3 regions of the Turicibacter sanguinis genome follow, and region 1 is predicted to be linked to each of the others. Evidence: predicted binding sites of a transcription regulator. Region 1 holds the regulator's gene; each other region holds the start of a gene.
What was found. Region 1 encodes HrcA, which represses chaperone genes, less so after heat shock. Its sites were predicted from a motif close to TTTTAGCACTNNNNNNNNNNNAGTGCTAAAA; they were not measured.
Positions count from the first base shown of each region.

Region 1 (3,290 bases):
CTTTGTAAATCCTAAACAGGCACGAACGAAAGAATTTTTACGCCGATATTTAAATTAGTTAAAGGATCATGTTGGCGCTCCATTTACTGTTTAAAATAAAGGGATTGTTAGAAAGTTATGGGGATAGGTGTCTAAAAATGTGAAATAATATTTGGGTGAAAGTGCAATCTATTTGTAATTTCATGGTAATATGATATACTTATGATAGACTATCAAGAAGTATTAGAGGAGGAAATAAACATGGCAGTTATTCATGCAACAGAAGAAAATTTTGCTCAAGAAATTGCAACTGGATTAGTTTTAGTTGATTTTTATGCAGATTGGTGCGGACCATGTAAGATGATTGCGCCTGTTCTAGAAGAGTTAGCGACTGAATTACAAGGTGTTGCTAAAATTGTTAAAGTAAACGTGGATCATTGTCCAGGTGTTGCGTCACAATTTAAAGTGATGTCAATTCCAACATTAATTTTATTTAAAGACGGTCAAGCAGTTCAGCAAACAGTTGGATTCCAACCAAAAGCGTCGTTATTATCATTAATTGAATCGCATAAATAATTCAAAAAGACGCTCCTAGGAGTGTCTTTTTTTGTATGAAATAGCATGAAATGAGAATATTAATCAAGGTAGACGGTTGCTGAAGTTAGACTTCTGAAAAAAATAAAAAATTAGCACTAATGAGTTGACAGTGCTAATAAGGTTATATATAATGGTATTAGCACTTGATGATAACGAGTGCTAAAAGAGGTGTTTACATTGCTAACGGAACGACAAATACTTGTTTTAAAGGCAATTGTAGAAGAGTTCATACACACGGCACAGCCAGTAGGTTCGCGCGTCTTATCTAAAAAAGAAGAACTGAATTTTTCAGCTGCTACGATTCGAAATGAAATGGCAGATTTAGAAGATTTGGGCTTTCTTGAAAAAACACATACGTCAAGTGGTCGGATCCCGAGTCAAAAGGGATATCGTTATTACGTAGACTACCTTGTAAAAGAAGAACCTATGGAGACAACACCAGAAGTAGGAATATTTAAACAATTGTTAAATCAAAAACAATTTGAACGTGAAACAACCATTAAAGAAGCGGTTAAATTGCTCTCAAGTTTAACGAATTATACGTCAATTTTATTAGGTCCCTCTCGTGATTACAGTCGAGTGAAAAAAATTCAGTTTGTTCCGATTTCAGATGCACAAGCTGTCTTTGTTCTTATTACAGACCAAGGGCATGTTGAGAGTCGGACAATTACGATTCCTGACAATATTGATATTAAAAAAATGGAGACCATTATTAAAGCGCTCGATGAATTACTTGTCGGTGAATTTGTGGGTGAAATCCATGATAAGTTAACTGAAAGCTTTGAAAATCAATTACATGATTTCATTACATACAAAGAGGAAATTATGTATACAATGCTTCAATTACTTTCTCAGTCGCTCTCTCAAAACAATTATATTCTAAGTGGAAAATCTAATATTTTGAAACAACCAGAATTCAATGATTTAGATAAAGCTTATCATTTGTTTAGTATGATTGAAGCAGATGAGATTGTAAAAGTTATTGAGTCAGATGATGAGACTCATGAATTGACGGTTAAAATTGGACAAGAAAACGAAATAAAAGCGATGGAAAACTGTACACTAATCACGGTTCCGTACCAAATTAGTGACCATGAATTTGGGAAGATTGCGGTTTTAGGACCGACGAGAATGGAGTATCGAAAAATCATTCCACTTCTTGAGCATGTCGCACGAATTATGTCTGATTTATATAAATAGGAGGTGGGGCGGTTGAATAAGGAAACCCAACCAGTTGAAGAATTAGAAGAATTAAATGAAGAAGCAGGTTGCCAAGAAGCAAATGGTGATTGCCAGTGTGAGACGGAATCAGAAGTTATCGATGAAACAGTGGAATTAAAACAACAAATTCAAGATCTGAAAGATCAATTGTTACGTAATGCAGCTGAACTTGAAAACTTTAAACGTCGTATGAATGAAGAACGCGTTCGTGAAGCGAAATATCGCTCACAGGCTGTGATTACGAATATTATTCCAGCGATTGATAACTTTGAGCGTGCTTTATCTAGTACGGTTGAAGATGAAAATACAAAAACATTCTTAACAGGATTTAAAATGATTCATACCCAATTACTTGAGGCATTAAAGCAAGAAGGGGTTGAAGTCATTAAAGCAGAAGGCGTGGCCTTCGATCCAACTGTGCATCAAGCTGTGATGCAAGAAGCAGTTGAAGGGGTAGAATCAGGAATGGTTTTACAAGAACTTCAAAAAGGTTATAAATTAAAAGATCGTGTTATTAGACCTTCAATGGTAAAAGTAAGCGAATAATTCTAAATTGTTATATAGGAGGATGAATCTCAATGGGTAAAATTATTGGTATTGACTTAGGAACAACTAACTCATGTGTTGCAGTTATGGAAGGTGGAGAAGCGAAAGTTATCGCTAATCCAGAAGGAGCTCGTACAACGCCATCAGTTGTATCATTCAAAGGTGAAGAACGTCAAGTAGGTGATGTTGCAAAACGTCAAGCAATTACAAATCCAAATACAATCATGTCTATTAAACGTCATATGGGAACAAACCATAAAGAAACAATTGAAGGAAAATCTTATACACCACAAGAAATTTCAGCAATTATTTTACAAAATTTAAAAGCAACGGCTGAAGCATACTTAGGTGAACCAGTAACTGAAGCAGTTATTACAGTTCCAGCTTACTTCAATGATGCTGAACGTCAAGCGACTAAAGATGCAGGACGTATTGCAGGTCTTGATGTTAAACGTATCATCAATGAACCAACAGCAGCAGCTTTAGCTTATGGATTAGATAAAACAGATAAAGAACAAACAATTTTAGTATATGACTTAGGAGGAGGAACTTTTGACGTTTCAATTCTTGAGTTAGCAGATGGAACATTTGAAGTATTATCAACAGCGGGAGATAATCGTTTAGGTGGAGATGATTTCGACCAAGTGATTATTGACTGGTTAGTAAAAGAATTTAAATCAGAAACAGGTGTTGATTTATCAGCAGATAAAATGGCAATGCAACGTTTAAAAGATGCGGCTGAAAAAGCTAAAAAAGACTTATCAGGAGTGACATCTGTCCAAATTTCATTACCATTCATCTCAATGAATGCAACAGGACCTTTACATTTAGAAAAAACTTTATCACGTGCTCAATTTGATGCGATGACTTCAACTCTTGTTGAACGTACAATGGGACCAGTTCGTCAAGCATTAAAAGATGCTAAGATGACTGCAAATGATTTAGAT
Region 1 covers NZ_CP053187.1:2,743,287-2,746,576, reverse strand. The annotation lists gene HLK68_RS13320 (amino acid ABC transporter ATP-binding protein) at 1-58, shown strand, start outside; gene trxA (thioredoxin) at 241-555, shown strand; gene hrcA (heat-inducible transcriptional repressor HrcA) at 754-1,776, shown strand; gene grpE (nucleotide exchange factor GrpE) at 1,789-2,343, shown strand; gene dnaK (molecular chaperone DnaK) at 2,376-3,290, shown strand, end outside.

Region 2 (3,290 bases), 1.4 Mb from region 1:
AGTCAAGGTTGTTGTAACGGCAGGTCCTACACAGGAAGATTTAGACCCGGTTCGGTTTATTACGAATCACTCAAGTGGAAAAATGGGGTATTCAGTAGCCCGCGCAGCTAGAAATTTAGGAGCAAATGTAACGTTAATTTCAGGTCCGGTTAATTTAAGAAAGCCAGTGGGAATTGAAGTTATTAACGTTCGTACGGCAACGGAAATGTTTGAAGTATTCGATTCATTAAAGTCTCAGTATGATATTTTAATTAAATCAGCAGCTGTTTCAGATTACGGTGTTGAATCTGTTGCAAATCAAAAGTTGAAAAAATCTGGTGATCGATTGACTTTAGAATTTGTTATGAATCAAGATATTTTAGCTTATGCTGGTCAACATAAATTACCGCATCAAGTGGTTTGTGGATTCGCAATGGAGACTGAAAATTTAGTCGAGTTTGCGACTAAAAAATTAATAAATAAGAAAGCTGACATGATTGTTGCTAATCAGTTAACAGATGAAGGTGCAGGCTTTAATAAAGATACAAATTTAGTTACATTTATTACGGAATCGAACTGTGAGAAGCTTGATTTAATGAGTAAAGAGGCAGTTGGATATGAGATTTTAAGTCGTCTGATGACGATGTTAATGGAGAAAAGAGGAGAAGTATGTTAGTTGTTATTGACGTAGGAAATACAAACATTACATTAGGTGTGTATAATCAAGATGAGCTAATTGCTAATTTTCGATTAACAACTAAGATGCAAAGAACGTCAGATGAGTTTGGAATTACGATTTTGTCGTTTTTCCGTACGAAGGATATTAACCCTTTATCGATTGAAGCTGTCTTAATTTCTAGTGTTGTGCCGAAGGTTATGCATTCTTTAACTAATGGAATTCGTAAGTATTTTAACTTAGAGCCGATGATTGTAGGTCCTGGCGTGAAAACAGGTATTTCGATTAAAACAGAAAATCCAAAAGAGGTTGGAGCAGACCGAATTGTAGATATCGCAGCCGCTTATCATATTTATGGAGGACCTGCGCTAGTGATTGATTTCGGAACGGCGACAACGTATGATTATGTTAATGAATTTGGAGAATTTGAGTTTGGCGTAACTTCACCTGGAATTGAAATTTGTGCTCAAGCATTATGGACTCAAGCTGCTAAATTACCAGAGATTGAAATCAAAAAGCCTGAGTCAATTGTGTGCCGAAATACAATTACAAGCATGCAAGGTGGACTTGTCTTTGGATATATTGGACAAACTGAATATATTATTAAAAAGGTTAAAGAGCAAGTTGGCAAGGATCTTAAGGTTATTGCAACTGGGGGTCTTGGTCGAATTATTTTTAATGAAACGGATATGATTGATGTTTATGATCCAGATTTAGGATTTAAGGGAATGAAAATCATCTATCAAAAGACAAAACAAAATTAGAGAAATAAAAAGTTAGGAAGATTTTAAATCGTTCTAACTTTTTTCATTTCTCGACAAGTAGCATTTTAATAATTGGAATGCTCAATAAAATTAAGCATATTTATGGAAAGAGTGACTATAATAAATAGGAATTTGGTTTTTATCTATTGCCAATATTTATTAGTATTTGTATAATCAACACAGTAGCACTCTTACATCTTGAGTGCTAAAACGAGGAGGGAACATTATGTTAAAACCACTGAATAATCATGTTGTACTTGAAGTTGTAGAAGTTGAACTAACAACGGCAAGTGGAATTATTCTTTCAAGAGAAGCTGCAAAGCCAAGTCATTCTGAAGGTGTTATTTTGGCTGTGGGAGAAGGGCGTATTCTTGATAATGGACAACGTTTACCACTTGATGTTATGGTGGGACAACGTGTTATCTATAATGGATTTGGTGGAACTAAGGTCAACCATCAAGGGAAGGATTTAGTGATTGTTTCATCTGAGGATATTTTAGCAATTGTTGAATAATTGATATTAAAATAGTTTAAATATAGGTGATAAGGGAGGAATTTTAATGGCAAAAGAAATTTTATTTGCTGAAGATGCTCGTCGTGCGATGATTCGTGGTGTGGATAAGTTAGCTGATACAGTAAAAGTAACGCTTGGACCTAAAGGAAGAAATGTAATCCTTGAGCAAAAATTTGGAGCACCTCAAATTATTAATGATGGGGTTTCGATTGCAAAGGAAATTGAACTTGAGGATAAGTTTGAAAACATGGGAGCTCGTTTAGTGGCTCAAGTAGCAAGTCGTACGAATGATGTAGCAGGTGATGGGACAACGACGGCTACGGTTTTAGCACAAGCTATGATTCGTGAAGGAAATAAAAATATTGTAGCAGGTGCAAATCCAATGACGATTCGTCGTGGAATGGAACGCGCTGTTAAGGTTGCGGTTGAAGCATTAAAATCGGCTTCTAAACCGATTGAAGGAAAAGAATCGATTGCTAATGTTGCAGCTATTTCTGCAGCTGATGAGGAAATTGGTAAGTTAATTGCAGAAGCAATGGAACGTGTTGGAAATGATGGTGTGATTACATTAGAAGAGTCTAAAGGATTCGAAACAACAATGGATATTGTTGAAGGAATGCAATTTGATCGCGGATATTTATCATCATATATGGTAACTGATACAGATAAAATGGAAGCAATTTTAGATAATCCATATATTTTAGTGACGGATTCAAAAATCTCGACTTTACAAGATATTTTACCAATTCTTGAACAATTAGTTCAAACGGGTCGTCCAATGGTGATTGTGGCAGATGATGTTGAAAATGAAGCGTTGGCAGCTTTAGTTGTAAATAAGTTACGTGGAACATTTAATGTTGTAGCGATTAAAGCTCCTGGATTTGGAGATCGTCGTAAACGTATGCTTGAAGATATTTCAATTTTAACGGGTGCAGAGTTAATCACTGAAGAGCTAGGATTAGAGTTAAAAAATACAACTCTTGATCAATGTGGTCATGCAGGACGTGTTATTGTAACAAAAGATCATACAACGATGGTTGAAGGTGCCGGATCACAAATTGATATTCAAGCTCGTATTGCTCAAATTCGTGCAGAACTTGAAAATACAACGTCTGAATTTGATCGTGAAAAATTACAAGAACGTTTAGCAAAACTTTGCGGTGGAGTTGCGGTTATTAAAGTAGGTGCTGCAACTGAAACAGAATTGAAAGAGCGTAAATTACGTATCGAAGATGCGTTAAATGCAACACGTGCAGCGGTTCAAGAAGGAATTGTTGCTGGTGGTGGAACAGCCTATATGAATATTTATAATGAAGTAGCTCGAATTGATGCTAAAGGTGATGAAGCGACAGGAGTT
Region 2 covers NZ_CP053187.1:1,345,486-1,348,775, forward strand. The annotation lists gene coaBC (bifunctional phosphopantothenoylcysteine decarboxylase/phosphopantothenate--cysteine ligase CoaBC) at 1-655, shown strand, start outside; gene HLK68_RS06615 (type III pantothenate kinase) at 649-1,419, shown strand; gene HLK68_RS06620 (co-chaperone GroES) at 1,646-1,933, shown strand; gene groL (chaperonin GroEL) at 1,980-3,290, shown strand, end outside.
Region 2: HLK68_RS06620 (co-chaperone GroES) is a predicted target of HrcA. The motif match lies at 1,600-1,630, and genes of this name have one in related genera.

Region 3 (3,290 bases), 470 kb from region 1:
GCTCAATTGACTCTCCAACGGCATAATAAATATGTTTTTGATCTTCTGGCATGCGAGATACATATTCTTCTAATGTGACTAATTTATCTTCATGTGATGATTTAAACATTAATAAATCTTGTAAGACATCTTTATTTGCTCCAAAATCACTGTATACACCGAATTTTAATTGACGACCGAATGACTCATAGAATGTTTCATATTTTTCTCGGTCATTTTTAATCATTTTTTCTAATTCGTTTTTGATTTTTGTTTTAATATTTTTCGCAATTAATTTCAATTGACGGTCATGTTGCAAGATTTCACGTGAAATGTTGAGTGATAAATCCTCTGAATCGACGATTCCTTTTACAAAACTAAAGTAGTCTGGTAAAAGGTCAGCACATTTATTCATAATTAGTACACCGCTAGAATACAACTCTAATCCTTTTTCATATTCTGCTGTATAGAAATCATATGGCATTTTTTCAGGAATATATAAGATTGCATTATAACTTACATTTCCATCTACACTTAAATGAACATGTGCTAATGGTTTGTCATATCCAAAATGTTTTTCTGTGTAGAAATTCTCATAATCTTCATCACTTAATTCACGTTTATTTTTCTTCCAAATTGGAACCATACTGTTAACTGTTTGCTCTTCGGTTACTTGTTCATACTCATCTTCACTACCTTCTTTTAACTGTGAAGACACAATATCCATTTTAATTGGATAACGAATAAAATCTGAATATTTTTTGATAATTGATTTTAATTTATATTGTTGTAAGTATTCATCGTAATTTTCATCTTCATTATTTTCTTTTAAATGTAAGATAATATCTGTTCCGACTGTCGCTTTTTCACATGGTTCAATGGTATATCCATCTGCTCCACAAGATTCCCATTTGTAAGCTTGATCAGAATCAATTGATTTTGAAATCACAGTTACTTTATCAGCGACTAAGAAGGCAGAATAGAATCCAACTCCGAATTGTCCGATAATATCATGTCCATCTTCTAATTCAGTCTCTTTTTTAAATTGTAATGATCCACTTTTTGCAATGACCCCTAAGTGATCATCTAATTGTGCTTCTGTCATCCCGATTCCCGTATCGGAAATCGTAATTGTACGGTTTGTCTCATCAGCCGTTACTTTAATATAATAGTCCTCTTGATTAAAGCTTAAATTCGAATCTGTCAAGGCTTTATAATATAGCTTGTCAATGGCATCACTTGCATTTGAAATCAACTCACGTAAGAAAATTTCTCGATGGGTATAAATAGAATTAATCATTAAATCTAATAATCGTTTTGATTCGGCTTTAAACTGTTTCAATTCAATCGCTCCTCTGTTTTTACTTTATTAGCACTCTTAATAAACGAGTGCTAATTTATATAATTCTTATATATCATATCTAAAAATGCCTGTCAACTATCTTCAAAGATTCAATATCAACTTTTTGCTTTTTTGATATTGAATCTATCATTTTATGATGTTTGTGAGGGTTATTTCTTAGCAAAAAAACTCCCTCATTGCCATTGTTTCCCCACGCTTATTGTGATAGGATTATCGCTATAAAAGGAGGCTTTATTAATGAAAAAAAGAAGGATTTATTTTTTTATGGTGGTGTTAACCATTGGACTCGGACTAGCTTCTAGAAAATTCATTTTCGTTTTTCCCGATTCAATTGCGCCATATATTGGAGATACATTATGGGCAATGATGGTCTATTTTGGTTTTCAATTTTTACACCCTAATGGAACACTGATCAAAAGTCTCCTTCTCGCCTTCATCTTTTCTTATTTGATTGAATTCAGTCAATTGTACCAAGCCGATTGGATTAATCAAATAAGAGCATCCACACTTGGTGGTTTAGTTTTAGGCTATGGTTTTTTGATTCAAGATTTAGTAAGCTATGCCATTGGTATTTTAATTGGATTTTGTTTAGATTATCATCTATATTACTAAAAATAGCAGGGATAAAGCCCCTGCTATTTTTCATTCCCCAAGACCACTTTCTTCATATTTCTCTGCAAAACCACTCAATAATTTATTCAGTGGTTTTTTCAAGAAGATAGCCACTAAAATGGCCGCACTAATAAAAATCAATAAAATCACGATATCTTTCGTTAATACGGTTTGGACAACCCCTCCAATGGCTTCCCGTGCCATTGAAATCGAATACGTAAATGGTAAAAATGGATTAATCATTTGGAAGAACTTCGGCGTTAATTGAATTGGGAAGGTTCCACCAGAACCCGCCACTTGTAGAACTAATAAAATAATGGATGCAACTTTCCCAACATTACCTAAGACTGAAACGAGTGAGTAAACAATAAAGGTGAAAGTCACGGCTGTAAAGAGTAAATTTACAATAAATAAACCAGAATTCATACAATAAATTTTTAAGATATATAAGTCTCCTAATGCTATAATCAACGCTTGAACAAGAGAAATGCTAACAAACAATAAGAATTTACCGAAATATTCCTCAATTGGATGATAATCTCCTTTTGCCTTGACAGATAACATTGAAACGAGTAACGTCATTCCTACCCAAATGGCTAAAACACTATAAAACGGCGTCATAGCTGTTCCGTAATTATGCATTGGAAACACTGTTTCCTCTACAAGTTCCACTGGGTTTGATAGGAAATCTTCACGTTCTTGTACGGCCGATTGAAGCAGTTCTAATACATCTTTTAGCTCTTGACTGTTATTAATATCCGTTACCTTACCTGCTAACTCAGCAATAATATTTTCTGCTTGAGGTAATTTTTCATTCACATATTGAATCGCTTCAATTCCTGTATCTGCTCCTTCATAAGCAACATTTAATAATTCACTAACTTGAGGTAATTTAGCTTCTGCATCTTTTAAAACGGTTAAAACATTTTGAGAGGTTTTATAAGCTTCATCTAAAATTGAATTCAAAGGAGCTGCAACTTTATCATCAAAATGATTAACTAAATCACTTGAAATGGTTTGAACATCTTGTAAAACCGTTTGAACTTTACTTAAAAGCGTTAAATCAGGTTCTCCACTATTCACAACCTCATCAAATAATGTCTGTAAAAAATTAGAGATATTTACAAGCTCTGTTTTTATTCCATTTAATTGTTCAATAATTCCTGTCAATGGCTTTCCAAATGAAATTTTATTAAAAGATTCTAGTAATTTAACTAAAGATTCGACTAGGTTTTCTCCACTATTCACTTTTGTAATTAAATTTTGAATCATCGTTGGTGCTTCTGCAGAACCTGATTCAATTGCTTGTTTAAGTCCATCGACATACTTCATCATT
Region 3 covers NZ_CP053187.1:2,268,476-2,271,765, reverse strand. The annotation lists gene htpG (molecular chaperone HtpG) at 1-1,321, opposite strand, end outside; gene HLK68_RS11000 (ribosomal maturation YjgA family protein) at 1,580-1,954, shown strand; gene HLK68_RS10995 (YhgE/Pip domain-containing protein) at 1,985-3,290, opposite strand, start outside.
Region 3: htpG (molecular chaperone HtpG) is a predicted target of HrcA. The motif match lies at 1,347-1,377, and genes of this name have one in related genera.